Regions from separate parts of the Planomicrobium sp. MB-3u-38 genome, predicted to be linked through region 1. Evidence: a T-box and tRNA genes for the amino acid it is inferred to sense, from the RefSeq annotation. Region 1 holds a T-box; the other regions hold tRNA genes.
The links. A T-box is a leader RNA that pairs with one kind of tRNA and senses whether it is charged. The one in region 1 lies ahead of argS (arginine--tRNA ligase), so its partner is inferred to be a tRNA-Arg.

Region 1 (6,445 bases):
GAGACATTCGAAAACCGTCTACTTGCACCGCAAATGCGGATTTTAAGGCAGCACTTTCCGGATATAAAAATCGGCTTAAGTTCGAATTTGTTTAACGGGATGACTCCGGAGAGGCGATACCGGAATATCAGAGAATGGGAATTCGGGCCGGATTATATTTCAGTGAATCTCTCAGAGCCTGGAAGCTTAGAACTTTGGAATTTGCTGAAGAATAAAGGGATTAAACCGGAAGCGGGGATTTGGAGTCTCAACGACGCCGAAATTTTTGTGAAGCATAAGCTGGACCTGTTTTGTGAACGAGTTCTGATTGAGATTTTCTTCGAAGAAGAAGAGGAAACAATTCGCCAAGCTATCCAGATCAGCGCATTTATAGCCGAACATAATCATTCATTGGAACAGGTGCATCACGGAGAAGGGATAAATACATGGGCGGTAATTGATAATGCCCTGTCCCAAGATTACGGAGTGCGAATTGGCCTGGAGGATACATTGGTTTTGAGGAATGGGGTAAGGGCATCGGGAAATGTTGAACTATATAGACAGTTAAAGTTGGGGCAAGCTGCATTGTAAATCTAAATGTGGATTCCCCTAAATGCATTCACTACAGAAACTGAAATCATCGATATTTTCATGTATGATGAGGAGAGAAGCAGTCACTCAGCAGAAAGGATGATTCCAATGGCAGTTACGCAACAGCAACTCAACGATTGGCAGCAGAAGTACCCGTTATTATCCGACGTGATGGAATTTCGGCCGGTGTTATGGCTGAATCCGAATGAAACGAAGACTTCGGATCTCGGACAACTGGCCGTAACGAAAGAGGATATGCAAGGAGCGGAGGAGCTGTGGCAGCGCTTTGCGCCTTTTTTGGCGAAAGCGTTTCCTGAAACGGCAGAAGCTGGAGGAATCATCGAGTCACCATTGAAAGAAATTTCCTCAACTAAAAACATTTTAGAAACCACGTACAGCATAAAAATTCCCGGCAGACTGTTCCTGAAATGTGACAATGAACTCGCGGTCGCGGGATCGATCAAAGCGCGCGGCGGCTTTTATGAAGTGCTGCATCATGCGGAGCAATTGGCGCTGGAGAATGGCATGATCAGTGATGGCGATGATTACAGCAAGTTTGCATCCAAGGAGTTCAAGGATTTCTTCGGCCAATATTCAATCGGTGTGGGTTCGACAGGCAATTTGGGACTCAGCATCGGCATAATCAGTGCGGAGCTCGGTTTTTCCGTTTCGGTTTATATGTCAGCTGATGCGAAAGCGTGGAAGAAGGACTTGCTTCGCGCTAAAGGCGCCATCGTCCATGAATTTGAAGGCGATTTCGGTGAAGCCATTCTGGAGGGACGTCAACAGACGAAAGAGAACCCGATGGCGTATTTTGTCGATGATGAAAATTCGAGGCACCTGTTTCTTGGTTACAGCACAGCGGCTTTCCGGCTGAAAAAACAATTGGATGACTTGGATTTGACTATTGATGCGGAACATCCGCTGATCGTTTATTTGCCATGCGGTGTTGGCGGTTCGCCGGGCGGCATCACTTTCGGGCTCAAGCAGATCTATGGAGATGCCGTCCATTGCTTCTTTGTGGAACCGACGCATTCACCTTCCGTTTTGATCGGTTTGATGACAGGCCAAAAAGAAAAAGTATGCGTCCAGGATTTCGGCATCGATAATCTGACTGAAGGCGACGGGCTTGCAGTCGGCAGGCCATCGAGTTTCGCATCGTCGATCAGTGAAAATTTGATCAGCGGCATTTATACGCTTGAGGATGATGAACTTTACCGGTTACTGGCGATTCTGGCTGACGGCGATGATATTTTTGTTGAGCCATCAGCGGCTTCATCTTTGCTTGGTCCTGTGAAATTGAGCCAGGATGAATATCTGTCTTCGCGCAGTGTGGATCCCGACAAGGCTGTGCACATCGCCTGGTCTACCGGTGGTGCCTTGGTGCCTGAGGAAAATATGCAGGCGATGTACGAAAAAGGCAAAAATTTACGCGAATAAAAGATCATTTTTTTAGCAAGAAGGAGCCGGAAGAATGCAGAGATGCGAAAACTGCAAGCAAGCTTTCAAATGGAACCAGCTTTATCAATCGTTATGGCTCGCTTTTCGGCCGGTTAGTTGCCGGAAATGCGGTACAGTGCATAAAGTAGCCAGTGCCTCTCGGCTATTGGCAGTTTTATTGCTGCTGGTGCCCGTGATTTATATTTCGATTTATATGCAGAGTCTGGAGCTGGGAAGAGTCATGTTGCCGATTGTGGCTGTGATTGTCCTGGTTTCAACAGGCCTGCCACTTCTCCTTAAATATGAAAAAGTTGAATCAAGCATTGACACAAATTATGGAAATCGGTAAGATAACAAAAATACATTAAATTCTGGGAAGATAAGAGTAGGTATATGGAGTGTCGAAGCGAGCCGGGGATGGTGGAAGCCTGGCGGCCGAAGTATACCGAACCGCATATCTGAGAAACCGCCTGAACTCGAGTAGGGCAGGTCGGCTGGCGCCGTTACCGCTTTAAGCAGGTCCGATGATCGGGCAATCAGAGTGGTACCGCGGGAACCCCGTCTCTAATTCACATTAGAGACGGGGTTTTTTCTTTTTTACCGGGAAACAGGAGGAGTGGAACGATGGATTATAACAAATTGTTTGCAGAGGAAATCGAGAAAAATCTGGATGGTGGCATGGATTTAGGGAAGATAATGGGTTTAGTTGAAAAACCGAAGTTTGATGGCCAGGGTGATTTGGCGTTTCCCTGCTTTTCATTGGCGAAGATACTACGCAAGGCACCGCATATGATTGCAGAGGAGTTGGCGGAGCGGATAAAACATCCTGTGTTCGATGATGTCGTTGCTGCAGGACCATATGTAAACTGCTTCTTGAAAAAATCAGCCGTCAGTAAAGAGTTGCTGCAAACGATCGTGGAAGAAAAGGCGGCATATGGCGGGAGCGGGCTCGGTCAAGGCAAAAATATCACCATCGACTTTTCATCCCCCAATATTGCAAAACCTTTTTCGATGGGCCACCTGAGATCGACGGTGATTGGAAATTCATTGGCTAAAATCGTTGAAAAGCTTGGATATAAAGCAGTGGGGATCAATCATTTGGGAGACTGGGGCACGCAGTTCGGAAAATTGATCGTCGCGTATAAAAAATGGGGCGATGAAGCGGCAGTGAAGGAAAATCCGATTCCTGAGCTGTTGGCGTTGTATATCAAATTCCATGAGGAAGCAAAGGAAGATTCGGCTTTGGAAGATGAGGCCAGAAAGTGGTTTTGGCAATTGGAGAACGGCGATTCGGAAGCAGAGGGATTGTGGAAGTGGTTTAAAGATGAATCGCTGAGCGAATTCAATAAAGTATATGAACTTTTGGGAGTGGATTTCGACTCGTTTGCCGGAGAAGCCTTTTATAACAACAAGATGGCTGCGACCATCGACTTGCTGAAGTCGAAGGAACTGCTGACGGAGTCCGAAGGCGCGGAAGTCGTGGATTTGACAGAAGAAGGGCTGCCGCCGTTTCTGATCCGGAAAAGTGACGGCGCGACGCTTTACGGCACTCGTGATCTGACGGCCGCTCTATACAGAAAAGAGAATTACCATTTTGCGAAATCGCTGTACGTGGTTGGGCAGGAGCAGACGCTGCATTTCCGGCAACTCAAGCTGGTGCTGAAAAAGATGGGCTACAGTTGGGCGGATGAGATGGAACACATCCCATTCGGTTTCATCTTGAAGGACGGGAAAAAGATGTCGACGCGTAAAGGCAAAGTGGTTTTATTGGATAAGGTGTTAAAAGACGTGATCAAGCTGGCGGAAAAGAATATCGAAGAGCGGAATCCGGCACTGGCGAATAAAACGGAGACGGCACAAATGGTGGGCGTCGGGGCAGTGATTTTCCACGATTTGAAGACGGAGAGGCAGAATAACGTCGAGTTTTCACTGGAAGCCATGCTGCGTTTTGAAGGAGCAACGGGACCTTACGTCCAGTACACCCACGTAAGAGCCTGCTCGATATTGCGGAAATCGGGACGGGCCGCGGATAAAATTATGCCTGTTGGATTGGACGACAGCTACAGTTGGGAAGTCATCAAGGATTTGATGGCATTTCCGGAGGCAATATTGAAAAGTTTTGAGCAAAGCGAACCTTCCGTTATTGCGAGATACGCAATCGAACTGGCACAGGATTTCAATAAATACTATAGCCACGTGAAAGTTTTGGAGGATGATGTGCAGCTGGAAGGAAGATTGGCTCTTGTTTTCGCAGTGACCGTGGTGCTGAAGGAAAGTCTCCGTTTGCTCGGAATCCAGGCGCCAGATGAAATGTAAAATTTTACGCATCTTGCAGGACACTTCCGCTCTCCCTCGAATACTATAGGCAATAGCTGAAAATGAAAGGAGAAAACCATGGCGATTCAATCCAATCATGTTTTCATTAATTTGCCCGTAAAAGACCTGGACAGATCCATGCAATTTTTTGGTGATATCGGATTCGAATTCAATGAACAGATGACGGACAAAAAAGCCGCATGTATGATAGTGGGCCGCAATATATATGTGATGCTGCTTGTTAACGAATTTTTCAAAAGCTTCACAGGAAAAGCGTTATGCGACTCAGCTGCCAGCACGGAGGTCATCGTCTCGATCACCGCAGACAGCCGGGCCGGCGTTGACGAAATCGTTCAAAACGCGCTGGCGGCAGGCGGTTCCGCCTCCAACGATAAAATGGACAACGAATTCATGTACGGCTGGAGTTTCGAAGACATCGACGGACATTTATGGGAAGTCATGTATATGCCGGAGAATGATGATGATGGGGACGAGGAATTTTATGGTTGAGGGTTGTTGAGTGGGTGGGATTTTTGTATGAGCGGGAAGAGGAAATATTTTACAGAAAAAAGTTCTCTATTTCAGCGTGATGAAATAGAGGGCTTTTTTTTCGTAATATTAATGCTGGAATCATAGAATCGAAGATAAACGCTTGAGAATCGACGATAAACCTGAAAAAATCGACGATAAACTCAAGAAAATCGACGATAAAACCAAAATAATCGAAGATAAATCGAAGCGGCTTTAGGATATTTCGATTCAAAAAAGTTAATGGAAAATATTGCTGCTCACTTAGAGCTTTTATTCAAATTGAGATAATCTTTCTGTGAATATTAATTCAGAAGCTGAAATCCAGTAGAGCAAATTCCCATCGGATCAGACTTTTTTAGCCTTTATCTGAACTGAACCTAATATCTGCATATCCAATTGATCTTGAAGCATTCCAAAAACTTCTGAAACCTCCATGTGAAGAGGGGAATTCAATTTTCTTTCTGCAAACCATTTTTCAGCCACTTTTGCTTCAGCAGGATAATCTTCTTTCCAACTATTGGTGACTGCTGAGTCTTTTCCGAAGTGGATCATATATTCAAAATAAATATTTAACACGATCGACAATTGCTCTAGACAATAAATAGTTTGTTCTATTTTTATCGCTTTCAAACTCATATAGGGTGTGGCGTCTTTCAAGTTTGTGCTGCCTGCCCATTTATCTTTCGCAGCAAACTTCAGATTACGGAGGCCGCTCATATAAAATGCGCCAAAACACAAGGGGCATGGCTCCATCGTGGAGTATAGGGTAAATGTGCTTCTTTTTGTATAAATTCTATTGTCCAGTTGTAGCATAGCATTTATTTCAGCGTGAGCCAGTTCATTGTTTGAAATGACGCTATCCTTCAATTTATTGAAAGCTGCACTTTTTCCACGAGCAATAATATTGCCTTCTCCATCTGTAACCAGAGCTCCAATTGGCCGGGAGCCTTCCTGGAATGATTTCCATGCTTCTTCAAAACATTCTTGCCATACTCGCGGTATTTTAGACCAAGTCATTAAATAATCTCCTCTTGAATCATTTTTCAGATCTTATGTTGAATTCGCTTAAGCTCTACATAGTTCCTGCAAAAATAAAACAATGGAATTTTATGTATGGAGTAAATGAAAAGAAAGAAGTGTGGGTTCTTATATAATGAGCTGACACAAATATTTAACAGATTTAAACTTCAGATTAGGAGAGTTGAAATTAAGGATTTTTTAATTGTGCTTTTATTGCCGAAATGAAAGAATCGCCGATAAACGCTTAAAAATCGCTGATAAACAGAAAAAAATCGCCGATAAACCTCCAAAAATCGCCGATAAACTTATGAAAATCGCTGATAAAATTTAAATGATTCATGCATAAGCCGTCGTATAAATAATATTGGGAATAATAGGCAAGTGACAGCGACTTTATTTAAAATCCATCCCACTTTTTCTCCATAAAAAAGACGGCCGCTAATTCACGCGACCGCCTGTTTTATTCTATAGATAATCCGCATATCGCTTCTCGAGATAATTTTGCAGCACCGTCATGACTGAGCAGATTGCCCAGTAGATCAATGCGACCAGGATCAGCAGCGTCAGC
Region 2 (6,445 bases), on a different contig from region 1:
TGAGCCCAGACCGCGCGGATGTGCACAATCTGAGTCAGCCCATATCATCCTAAATTATGCGGATGTTTTCTCATTATTATCTGCAATGTATTCAGAGCCATCTTCCAAGATGAGTTTTGGCTGAACTTTATCGGTAATCGTCTCTTTTGTGATGACACATTCAACAATATCTTCACGTGAAGGCAAGTCGAACATGACATCCAGCATGACGTTCTCGATGATCGAACGAAGTCCGCGGGCACCTGTTTTGCGTTCAATCGCAAGTTTGGCGATTTCAACCAGTGCTTCGTCTTCGAACGTCAATTCAACGCCATCAAGTTCCATCATTTTCTGATATTGCTTGATCAAAGCATTTTTCGGTTCAGTCAAGATCTGCACCAATGCTTTTTCATCCAATTGTTCAAGGCTTGCCAATACTGGCAGACGGCCGATGAACTCAGGAATCAGACCAAACTTAAGCAAGTCTTCAGGAATCAATTGGCTGAGCAATGATTTGTCGTCAAGCTCTTCTTTGTTTGGATCCGCACCGAAACCGATGACTTTATTGCCAAGACGGCGTTTGATGATCTGATCTACACCGTCAAAGGCTCCGCCCACGATGAACAATACATTCGTCGTGTCGATCTGGATAAATTCCTGATGAGGATGCTTGCGTCCGCCTTGCGGTGGAACGCTTGCAGTCGTACCTTCAAGAATTTTCAGCAATGCCTGCTGAACACCTTCACCCGATACATCGCGTGTAATCGACGGGTTCTCGGATTTACGGGCCACTTTATCGATTTCATCGATATAGATGATGCCTTTTTCAGCGCGTTCGACATCATAGTCCGCTGCCTGGATCAGTTTCAGCAGGATGTTCTCGACGTCTTCACCGACATAGCCGGCTTCAGTCAGAGATGTTGCGTCCGCAATAGCGAAAGGAACATTCAGGATACGGGCCAAAGTTTGGGCCAATAAAGTTTTACCGCTTCCTGTTGGTCCGATCAATACGATGTTCGACTTGGAAAGCTCGACATCATCGATCTTGCTTTGCGAATTGACACGTTTGTAGTGGTTGTAAACAGCGACGGCAAGCGATTTTTTCGCTTTGTCCTGGCCGATTACATAGCCGCCGAGGATATCCATGATTTCCTTCGGTTTAGGCACTTCCTTGAATTCCACTGCCTCTTCGGTACCAAGCTCTTCTTCTACGATTTCCGTACAAAGCTCAATACATTCGTCACAAATATATACACCCGGTCCTGCAACCAGTTTACGAACCTGCTCTTGTGGTTTGCCACAGAATGAACATTTTAGATGGTCTTTTTCGTCATTAAATTTGAACAATGTATTCACCCCTATTCAAGCCATAATCTTACAAGATTCTATAGCTTTGAGCAACTAATTAGATTCATGCCGCTGCGCAAAGCCTATGTGCAAACAATTATCTTCTATGTAGAGAAAACAAGGCGCGTCTCCGCGCCTTGTTCTTATTAAAACTTATGTGTTATGCAATATTAGTTGATTTTAGCGTTTTCCACAAGGAATTCAACAGTGTTCTGCATGCGGATATCGTTTTCAAGCATTTCAGTGCCGCCTAGTGCAGCTTTGATCTGCTCGATATCCATGTTGAATTGGCCAGACATCTTCTCAAGTTCTTTGTCGATATCTTCAGAAGTGACTTCCATGTTTTCAGCTTTTGCAATCGCTTCAAGCGTCAATGATACACGTACGCGAGTTTCCGCGTCGCCTTTCATCTGCTCGCGAAGAGCCGCTTCGTCCTGTCCGGAGAACTGGAAGTAAAGCTCAAGGTTCATGCCTTGTTGCGTCAAACGTTGTTCGAAGTCCTGCATCATGCGGTCCATTTCTGAATCGATCATTGCTTGCGGGATATCGATTGTTGCGTTTTCAGCAGCTTTTTGCACCAATTCGTCGCGTACAGCCGCATCAGCGTTTGAAGCTTTTTCAGCTGCAGCCGCTTCTTTCATTTTTGTGCGAAGTTCATCAAGGCTTGATACTTCAGCATCGATTTCCTTAGCGAACTCGTCGTTCAACTCTGGAAGCTCTTTTGCTTTAACTTCGTTCACTTTCACTTTGAACGTTGCAGCTTTACCTGCAAGTTCAGCAGCATGGTATTCTTCAGGGAATGTTACTTCAACATCTTTTTCTTCACCTGATTTCACGCCTACCAATTGCTCTTCGAAGCCTGGGATGAATGAATTCGATCCGATTTCAAGAGAATAGTCGTTTCCTGCTCCGCCTTCAAATGCTTCGCCGTCGACGAATCCTTCGAAATTGATCACTGCAGTATCGCCTTCAACGATCGCTTCGTCTTCTTTGACAGCAAGTTCAGCGAAACGCTCCTGGTTCTCTTTCAATTTTTCTTCGATTTCTTCGTCAGTCACTTCAGTTTCAGGTTTTGAAACTTCAAGTCCTTTATATTCACCAAGCTCAACTTCCGGTTTAACCGTCACTTTGGCAGTGAATACAAGCGGCTGGCCTTTTTCGATTGTTTCGATATCGATTTCAGGGCGGTCAACTGGGTTGATTCCCGCTTCTTCAACAGCGTTTGCATAAGCATCCGGCAAGATGAAGTCCAAAGCATCCTGGTAAAGAGATTCTGCACCGAAACGTTTTTCGAACATTTGGCGCGGCATTTTCCCTTTGCGGAATCCTGGTACGTTGATTTCTTTTACGACTTTCTTGAACGCTTTGTCCAGTCCGGCATTAACTTCTTCTGCTGGCACTTCAACTGTAAGTGTTCCTGTGTTACCTTCTTGTTTTTCCCATTTTGCTGACATATATAAGCCCTCCAAACATTTTTTACAAAAGTCATTCATACGTTTATACGAATTTTGACAACTTCAATATTATATCACACATGATACGAGGTTCAACTATTTCTATCTGTTGCGCATTTCAAACCACATTTCCGCTTGCATCAACAGATTTTGCAGGTCTTCATCACTCGTCTCGTCCGCTTCGCCTGTAAACAATAAATCCAGATAGGACATATAGGCTTCCGCCACTTCTTTTGCATCGTACTCATCCATCAGGAATGGATAAAACAGATAGACGTGCCGTTCAAACAGTTCATTCGCCATTTCAAGGCGTGTCGGATCCTTCGCCAATTGCTCGGCGAAAATCGCTTTTATGTCGTGTACACGCGTGCTTTCCTGAGGATCTGTAAGGTCTGAGATATTGAACTCGCCGATATAATGAAACTTATGTATGTTGACCTTAGCTATTATTTTTTCCTGCTGCATGATGAATAATATGTATGTCTTCGCCAATAAATCAATTTCCGGATGTTCGACGAGTGCAATCAGCTTATCTTTCAACGGCTTGAACGACGATGGCGGCAATTCCATTACTTTGCGTTCCTGCTCATAAGGATTCAATTTCAGAAAAACTTCCGGCGTAAACTGGTCAGCGTCGATCTTTTCGATCGATTTCGTGGCGATACGCTCATTGAGATCCCGCAACAGATGAAATTGTTCCAATCGTTCTTCCGGCAAGACTTTCTCATCGATCAGCGCTTCGATTACCCGCTCCGCTTCTTCAAATTCCCGAACCTGCATCAATATGCTTATGTATAATTCCATCGTTTCAAGGTAATGGATCGGTCCGACTTTCAGCAGCTCACGGCACACTTCCAGCGCTTCATCGTAATCGCCAAGCTCATATAGGCAATAGGAATAAGCCCCGAGCGCAGCCGGATGCTCCGGTTCATAGGTCAGCACCTGATAAAGGCCATCCCTCGCTTCCCCATAACGCTCCTGCTTCAGCATTGTCATCCCTTCTGTCAGCAGCCGTTCAATCGTAGTCGGAAAAACGACGACGTTGCCTTTCCGCTTTAATTCCCTGTATTTCTTACGCATCTTATCACCTCCGTCGCGCAATTATTGTCTATACCCTTGAACATTGCCTATTTCACAAGATTTAAACCTTTTGCGGCGGTCCCCGCATTTATTTTACTATACCACTTACTTTATCATTTTATGAATCGAATAAAATAAAAAATCCCTCCCCGACAGGGAAAGATTTTTCAGGAGTTAATCGCCGATAGACAGTGAGTAGGCCATGTATGCGCCGACTTCACGGAAAAAGAACGGCACGATCGTCGTCAGTGAATTGTATTCGGAAGTCGTAGTCGGTGAAGTGAAAGCTTCGAAGCCGGTATCCTCAGCCATCTGCAGTGCACGTTTCATATGAAGCGGGTCGCTTACCACCAGAAAATCCGTCAGTTCATGCAACTCGGCGATTTCAGCCACGAAGCGGAAGTTTTCAATCGTCACCATGGAACGATCTTCTATGTAAATATCTTCTTCCGGGACATTATGCGCTATCGCATAGTTTTTTGAAACAACCGCCTCAGCCAATTCCGAACCATTGGTCTTGCCGCCGGTGAAAATGATCTTATCGACATAATCGTTTTCATATAGCCAAATGGAGTGATTGATCCGTTCACGGAGCACAGGCGATGGTTCGTCCCCCCACACCGCGGTGCCCAACACGATGGCGGCATCCGCCTTCACGAGCTCGGAAGTTTTAGCATAAGTCCATATATCATAAGCGGCGGTGCCGCTGAATCCCACAAGCAATATCAAAGCAGCGATCACTATTTTAACCGGCAGTTTCGTCAGCAATTCCAGTTCATCCTTCTTTCTCTGATTCATCTATAATCACAAAACAGTTTAGCAAATCCGGTTGTTCGATTGGAAGGGTTTCTGAAAAAATAATTTCATTTTTTTCTGCCGCTTCACACAATGTCCAAACATACAAAAAGCCCTCCAGCCGATGACCGGCTGAAAGGCTTTTCCATAATTACGTCCCAGGAGCGATTCGAACGCCCGACCGACGCCTTAGAAGGGCGTTGCTCTATCCAGCTGAGCTACTGGGACATGGCTTTCTGCTCGAAAGTAGTGATTCGAACATTTACCGAACTTAGACCGTTATTATCTTCTTTCCTTATTATACTTTAGATTCACTTTTCTTCTAACAAATTAAATTGTTTATTTATGTTTCTTAGAATGCGTTTACTAAATGTTAAAGCATTGTCTATAAAAATGTCGTCTACAATTATTTCGCCAAATTCATCAATACTAAGAAATTCAGTTTCATTGATTACTTTTATAGCATTTTCATGGTACTTATTTTCAAAATCAACTTTGCCATTACTATGCATAATTCTGTTTCGGACTACTCTTAATGCGTTTAATAAATTCCATTCTTCTATTTCCATCAAATTTTCTAAGTCTAAGTTTTTTATGAGAAAGTTTTTATATCCCTCTAAATTGTCCGTTTGAGGTTTACTAGTTGTTCCTTTAATATCATTGACTTGAGTACAAAAATCTTGAAAATTAGCTTCTACAAATGCGTAAATATTTGAAACTAGTGAGTTTTTCATAATTTTCGGTAGTGTTTCTCTTAGTAAAACCATTTCATCGTATCGATAATCTCCAAAATATTCATCCTGTTCTTCTTGAGTTAATTGAAGTCCTTCGTCCTTTATCTGCCTTAACTTATAAGTCCATAGGCCGCTAGTTTCTTCAAACAAAGATTCAAGGTCGGACAAATAAGATAAAGTGATTTCGAACCAAGCCTCTTTTCCACGAAGCATTTTCTTACCCCCTACTACAATCTATATCTTCTAATAATATCAAAGGACAATTTAGATAGAACATGTTTGCCAATATTACTTTCTTCATTCATTCCTAAAAACAATAATCTTTCAAGTTCTTCTTTAGACGAAAATAAATCTTTCTCTTTTTCAAGTATTTCATTTATTCGACTAGCATTATTAATATAAAGATACCTATATAAATTTTTTATATATACATGGTGTCCCCAATATACATCCTTTAATGCAAATAATTCTATAGTTTTGTTTATTTTTTCAATTAAGAGCTTATCTTTAGTTAAAATTTCGAATTCAATATCAAAGTTTGCCTCTAGTCCAATAAGAGAATTAAAATCTAATCCATTAATTCTAAATTCTACATTTTTTTTAAATTCTTCTTCAAATGGATAAATAATTTCGTTATTATACAAGTCTATATTTCCTTTAAAAGTACTATTACATATATGACAGCAAGGAATAAGATTAAATATAGAAATAGCTAAATAGGGATATATAGATTTAGAATAAAAATGGTCTAACACAGCTCTTGTTCTTTTCCCTTCTTTTATAAAGGTCTGAACAAACTGTCTATCGCAATAGGGACATACTTCTAAATTTAAGAATTTCGTGTAATGGTAGGCATCCCAGGTATCTGCCCTTTCTTTTTTATAATTAGAAAACTTATCATAATCGAATATCTCTGCTAACGCTTCTTCGAAACTCCATTTCTCTGCTTTCTTCCTCTTATCAGTTAAAACTCGTTTTCTGTAAACATTTTTCATATCAATATTAAACTCTTTAACTGTGGTGTACTCGTTACTTCTTTTCCTTGGTAAATAATTT
Region 3 (6,445 bases), on a different contig from region 1:
GGACGATCGTCAGCGGAGAGTCAAAGATTCCGGCTTATTTACAGCCGATTAAACGTGTCTTCATCGAACCGGTCGATGTCAAGACTTTGCCCGATACCATAACCGCTATCCGCCAGGCGGATATTATCGTTATTGGTCCGGGCTCGCTTTATACGAGCATTCTTCCGAATTTATTGGTTAAGGATATAAAGAAAGAGCTGCTGGCAGCGGAGGGCAAGAAAATTTACATTTGCAATCTGATGACACAGGCTGGCGAGACGTATATGTACTCAGCATCCGATCACATTCAGGCATTGTATGACCATGTCGGGGAGCCCTTTTTGGATGCAGTGCTCCTGGACAAAGCGGAAATGCCGTCTAATGTAGTTCAGCTATATGAGCAGGAACGGGCAAGGCCGGTGGCTTACGATGAAGACCGTCTGTCAGAATTCGGTCTGGAAATTCACCGGGAAGACATCGCCAATATTTTTGAGAATGCGGTTCGCCATGAACCAAGAAAAGTGGCGGAATGGCTCTTCCACTATGCTGGAGGCCAAATGAAAGAAGATACGAAACTTCGGTTTTTTTAAAGGGTTGAAAGGAGGGGAATGAATTGTCGTTCGCTTCGGAAACAAAAAAAGAAATGACGCAAATTGAAGTGGATGAATGCTGTGGCAAGGCTGAATTATCGGCATTGATCCGGATGAATGGCACGCTGTCTTTCTCAAGCAGGCAATTAAGCGTAGACATACAGACAGAGAACGCAGCGATTGCCCGCCGGATCTACACATTATTGAAACGCTTCTATACACCATATCCAGTGGAATTGCTGGTGCGGAAAAAGATGCGTTTAAAAAAGAACAACGTTTATATTTGCCGGATTCGGGATGGCTCCAAACATATTCTCGAAGATTTATTGATCATCACGGAAGGCTTTCAATCCCAGCAGGAAATTGATAAGAAGCTGATCGAAAAGAATTGCTGTAAACGGGCATATCTGCGCGGAGCTTTTTTAGCTGGAGGTTCTGTCAATAATCCGGAAACATCCTCTTATCATCTTGAAATCTATTCATCGGATCGGGATCATGCGGACTCCCTTACAGAATTGATGAACTTTTTCCATCTGAACAGCAAGACCATCGACCGGAAAAAGGGCTTTGTCACCTATTTGAAAGAAGCTGAAAAAATTTCTGACTTTCTTAGCATCGCCGGAGCGCACTCAGCTTTACTGAAATTCGAAGATGTTCGGATTATCAGGGACATGCGGAACAGCGTCAACAGACTGGTCAATTGCGAAACAGCCAATCTGAATAAAACCATCGATGCGGCTCTTCGCCAAGTGGAAAATATCCGCTTTATCGATTCAGTCATCGGCGTGGAACAGCTGCCCGACCGCCTGCGTGAAATAGCCAGGCTGCGTGTTGAGTATCAGGATGTTACACTGAAGGAGCTCGGTGAAATGGTTTCAACCGGTAAAGTCAGCAAATCCGGTGTCAATCACCGTCTTCGGAAGATTGACGAAATCGCTGAATCATTGAGAAAAGGCGAAACGATCGGCGGTTAACTGCCGCGGTTCTTTCATATAAAGAAATAGAGACATTTTTCCAGCAGTACAGTCAATTTTCTGAGGAGGATATGCATGGTTGAGAAACAAGTGAATGTTCAATTGAAATCAGGTTTACAAGCAAGACAGGCAGCGTTATTTGTTCAGGAAGCAAATAGATATAATTCAGATGTCTACCTTGAAAAAGAGGAAAAGAAAGTAAATGCAAAAAGTATTATGGGCATCATGAGCCTGGCAATCAGTAAAGGGACCGCTGTAACGATTTCAGCGGATGGCTCTGATGAAGAGTCCGCGGTTGAAGCACTGGCCGCGCTGATCGAAAAAGAAGCATAAGAAAACCCCGCAGCTCAATGCTGCGGGGTTTTGACTTTAAGATTAGATATCTTCTTTTGTATGGCCATCAGGCAATTTGCTGCGCGTGATGATTTGATCGATCAAGCCGTATTCAAGAGCGCGTTCTGCAGTCATGAAGTTATCGCGGTCAGTATCTTTCGAGATGACTTCAAGCGGTTGGCCAGTGCGTTCTGACAGGATCTGATTCAATTTTTCACGCAGGAACAAGATACGTTTTGCTGCAATCTCGATTTCGGTAGCTTGGCCTTGTGCACCGCCAAGAGGCTGGTGGATCATGACTTCAGCATTCGGAAGCGCATATCGTTTGCCTTTTGTACCTGCTGCAAGAAGGAAAGCACCCATTGAAGCTGCCATCCCGATGCAGATTGTCTGAACATCCGGACGGATGAATTGCATCGTATCGTAGATAGCCATACCGGCTGTAATGCTGCCGCCCGGGCTGTTAATGTAGATGGAAATATCTTTGTCAGGATCTTCGGCTTCTAGGAACAGAAGCTGTGCAACGATTGAGTTGGCAACGTTATCGTCGATGCCGCTGCCGAGCATGATGACACGGTCTTTCAACAAACGCGAGTAAATGTCATAAGCGCGCTCGCCTCGGCTCGTCTGTTCAATTACTGTTGGAATTAAATTCATAGAAAATCCTCCTTGTGTAAGTGATAACATTCAGCACTGAAATACATTTCAGCTGTATTATTATCATACACATCTTGGTCAATGAAGGTCAAATCTAACGAATTGAAAATATCAACTTGATAAGTACCGCCATATTTTGTATACTGGTAAAGTCGCTAAGATAGAAACGCCCTCGTAGTGTAATGGATAACACCCAAGATTCCGATTCTTGTAATGGGGGTTCGATCCCCTCCGAGGGCATATTGACTCAACCCGCTTTGCCATTTATGGCGGAGCGGTTTTTTTTATAGACAATCTTAAATAATCGATATTCCGCAAAACAACTTGCTTGCCGCGGGCTTGCAAAAACCCGTGCTCCTGCATCGCTGCGCTAGCTTCGTCGCAAAGAGCCGGCCTTGCAGGCTACGGCCAACTCTTAGCTAACTTGGACTCGTTCCACTTCGTCCAAGTGGATCTCAGCACTTCGCTGGTCCCGCAGGCAAGGTTTTCTGTGCTGTTTTGCTCCCTATCTTAGATACTTGTTCAGCAAAAATAATTATCCCAGCGCCAGCGCGGCTCAGGACGGAGCGGAGCAATAAGACGAGTGTTCTTCTCGGCTTATTGCGGGAGCTTAGTCCAAAGCGCCGAAGCGAAATATCGAGTACTACGAACTATATGTAATCCTAATAAGAAAGAAGGCCAATCATGCTGACACTTTACACCCGACCGAATTGCCCTCTTTGCGAAGAGGCGAAACTGATGCTCAAGCTGGTGCAGGAAGATTTTCCGCTTGAGTTTAAAGAAGTGAATATAGAAGAGGATGACCGGCTGCATGAAAAATACATGCTGATGATTCCGGTTCTGGAGCAAGATGGGGAAGTATTGATATATGGCAATATCGGTTATGCCGAAATTCTGGAAGCGTTGGATTACTGACGCTTCTTTTTTGTTGCATTCAGATTTATTATTAGGTAGAATGAATTTAGTGGGACGGAAAATTACCTAGCGGGATAAATTTCGTCCAGCTGGAATGGAGTGAATCTATGGATGCTTTATCTTCAGCACAGAATAAACTGTTGCCGGAAATGTCCGTGCTCCTGAAAAAACGTTATCAGATCCTGCAGACCATCAATCAGGAACAGCCGATTGGCAGGAGAACCTTGAGTGAATTTTCCGGAATGACGGAACGCGATATCCGAAAAGAAACGGATTTGCTGCGCGAACAGCAATTGATCGAGATGAAATCTGCCGGCATGGTGATCACCAGGCAAGGCGAGGAAGTCCTCGATTCCTTGAAATCCTTTATGCAGAAGCTGACAGGAATCGCTGATCTGGCAGACAGATTGAAAAAGCATTTGGGAATTTCGGATGTCATCGTAGTTCCTTTGGATTCTGATAAAGCAGTGACTGTTAAACATCAGATCGGTAAAGAGGCTGCACGTCTTCTTGAAGCGAATTTCATCGGTGAAACCAAAGTTGCCGTAACCGGGGGCAGTACAATGGCGGCAATCGCCAAAGAACTGAAAGGCGATAAAGCTTATCCCTCTTTGCAATTCATTGCAGCACGCGGTGGACTGGGAGAAGATGTTCTGCATCAGGCGAATACTATTGCATCCGCTTTTGCTGAAAAAACCGGCGGTTCATTTAAAACCCTGTATTTGCCCGATCATCTCAGCGAAGAAGCATATGCGATGATGATGAAAGAGCCGCTCATCAAGGAGATGATGGACCTTTATGAACAGACGGATCTGGTTGTGCATGGAATCGGCAATGCCGAAGAGATGGCTTTAAGGCGTCAGTCAACCGAAGAAGAAGTTCAGATGATAACTGAAGGCGGTGCCGTCAGTGAAGCATTTGGCTATTATTTCGATGCAGAAGGCAATGTTGTTTACCGCATCCGTTCAGCGGGAATCCAATTGGAACAAGTGCATAAAGCTCCAGTGATCATTGCAGTAGCTGGTGGGCACTCGAAAGCGAAAGCGATACTTTCTTATTTCAAAAATGCACCTGAACGATCAGTGCTTGTAACTGATGAAGGTGCTGCGACAGAAATTAATAATCTTATAGAAAACCTAGGAGGAAATTGATATGACTTTAAAAATGGCGATTAACGGCTTTGGCCGCATTGGACGTATAGTATTCCGTGAAGCATTGGCAAACCCTGAAGTGGAAGTAGTGGCAGTAAACGATCTGACAGATGCAGCGATGCTTGCACATCTTTTGAAATACGACTCAATCCACGGCACCCTGGATGCAGAAGTTTCTGCAAGCGGCGAAAACATTGTCGTAAACGGCAAAGAAATCAAAGTATTCTCTGAAAAGGACCCAGCACAATTGCCTTGGGGTGAACTGCAGGTTGACATCGTCCTGGAATCTACAGGAATTTTCACAACAGAAGAAAAAGCTTCGAAACATATTGAAGCAGGCGCTAAGAAAGTCATCCTTTCAGCACCTGGCAAAAATGGTATGAAGATGCTTGTTATGGGCGTCAACGAAGATTCTTATAACCCGGAAGAGCACCATGTCGTTTCAAATGCATCGTGCACTACAAACGGTTTGTCTGGAATTTCTAAAGTCCTTAACGATAAATTCGGCATCAAGAAAGCCATGATGACGACAATCCACTCATACACAAACGACCAAGCTTTGCTTGATGCACCACACTCCGACTACCGTCGTGCGCGTGCAGCAGCAGAGTCGATGATCCCAACGACAACTGGCGCAGCGAAATCAGTTGCAAAAGTCCTGCCGGAACTTGAAGGCAAAATCGATGGCATGGCAATCCGTGTACCAACACCTAACGTTTCACTAATCGACCTGGTAGCTGAACTTGATACAGATGTTTCTGTTGAAGAAGTGAACCAAGCGCTTAAAGAAGCGACTGAAAACGAGCTTAAAGGCTACCTGGCATACAGCGAACTTCCACTTGTGTCTCGTGATTATAACGGCAACACAGCTTCAGCAACAGTTGACGGATTGTCTACAATGGCACTTGGCGGAAACATGGTCAAAGTCCTTGCATGGTACGACAACGAATCAGGCTATTCTGCACGCTGTGTAGACTTGGCTGTATATATGTACAACAAAGGGCTGTAATCCCAAAATCATAGCTTAATTACCAATGAACCTCTATAATAAAAGAGGGTAAAAGGGGTGGGGAATTTACCCCACCCCTTATTTTTTTGAATACAAATAGGAGGTATTTTCATGCTGCAGAAAATGACCATGAAAGATTTGGATTTGAAAGGAAAGCGCGTATTTTGCCGCGTCGATTTCAACGTACCGATGAAAGACGGAGAAGTGACGGATGATACACGGATCCGGGCAGCTGTTCCGACCATCGAATATTTGGTTGAAAATGGGGCGAAAGTGATATTGGCAAGCCATTTGGGGCGCCCAAAAGGCGAAGTCAATGAGGAAATGAGGCTGGCCGCGGCCGGATCGCGGTTAAGTGAATTGCTACATAAAGAAGTGAAAAGCCTGAAAGAATCAATCGGGGAGTCGGTTGAAAAAGAAATTGGGGAAATGCAGCAAGGCGACATTATCCTTTTGGAAAATGTCCGTTTCCATGCAGGTGAAGAAAAGAACGACGATACGTTGGCAAAATCCTTTGCTGAACTCGCAGACGTGTTTGTGAATGACGCTTTCGGAGCAGCACACCGTGCGCACGCTTCTACAGCAGGCATTGCAAAACATCTTCCTTCCGTTTCAGGACTTTTGCTTGAAAAAGAACTGGACGTGCTTGGAAAAGCATTGTCTGAACCAGAACGGCCATTTACCGCTATTATTGGCGGAGCTAAAGTGAAAGATAAAATTGGTGTCATCGATCATTTATTGGATAAAGTGGATAATCTTTTGATCGGCGGCGGCTTGTCATACACATTCATCAAAGCGCAAGGCCATGAAATCGGCAATTCGCTCGTGGAAGAAGAT

Region 2: it has a tRNA-Arg gene. The T-box ahead of argS (arginine--tRNA ligase) is inferred to sense a tRNA for this amino acid. The anticodon was not compared.
Region 3: it has a tRNA-Arg gene. The T-box ahead of argS (arginine--tRNA ligase) is inferred to sense a tRNA for this amino acid. The anticodon was not compared.

Annotation. Positions count from the first base shown of each region.
Region 1 covers NZ_PJBO01000060.1:22,803-29,247, forward strand. The annotation lists gene CXF70_RS11170 (3-keto-5-aminohexanoate cleavage protein) at 1-570, shown strand, start outside; gene CXF70_RS11175 (D-serine ammonia-lyase) at 679-2,010, shown strand; gene CXF70_RS11180 (TIGR04104 family putative zinc finger protein) at 2,045-2,359, shown strand; T-box leader at 2,375-2,579, shown strand; gene argS (arginine--tRNA ligase) at 2,635-4,326, shown strand; gene CXF70_RS11190 (VOC family protein) at 4,405-4,836, shown strand; gene CXF70_RS11195 (nucleoside deaminase) at 5,203-5,874, opposite strand; gene CXF70_RS11200 (amino acid ABC transporter permease) at 6,343-6,445, opposite strand, start outside.
Region 2 covers NZ_PJBO01000063.1:20,641-27,085, forward strand. The annotation lists gene clpX (ATP-dependent protease ATP-binding subunit ClpX) at 55-1,326, opposite strand; gene tig (trigger factor) at 1,497-2,780, opposite strand; gene CXF70_RS13545 (tetratricopeptide repeat protein) at 2,883-3,860, opposite strand; gene CXF70_RS13550 (YdcF family protein) at 4,035-4,658, opposite strand; tRNA gene CXF70_RS13555 (tRNA-Arg) at 4,810-4,883, opposite strand; gene CXF70_RS13560 (hypothetical protein) at 4,967-5,602, opposite strand; partial or broken gene CXF70_RS18240 (hypothetical protein) at 5,617-6,445, opposite strand, start outside.
Region 3 covers NZ_PJBO01000071.1:94,709-101,153, forward strand. The annotation lists gene CXF70_RS14700 (gluconeogenesis factor YvcK family protein) at 1-569, shown strand, start outside; gene whiA (DNA-binding protein WhiA) at 593-1,543, shown strand; gene CXF70_RS14710 (HPr family phosphocarrier protein) at 1,619-1,876, shown strand; gene clpP (ATP-dependent Clp endopeptidase proteolytic subunit ClpP) at 1,919-2,533, opposite strand; tRNA gene CXF70_RS14720 (tRNA-Arg) at 2,702-2,773, shown strand; gene CXF70_RS14725 (glutaredoxin family protein) at 3,218-3,448, shown strand; gene CXF70_RS14730 (sugar-binding transcriptional regulator) at 3,556-4,599, shown strand; gene gap (type I glyceraldehyde-3-phosphate dehydrogenase) at 4,601-5,608, shown strand; gene CXF70_RS14740 (phosphoglycerate kinase) at 5,723-6,445, shown strand, end outside.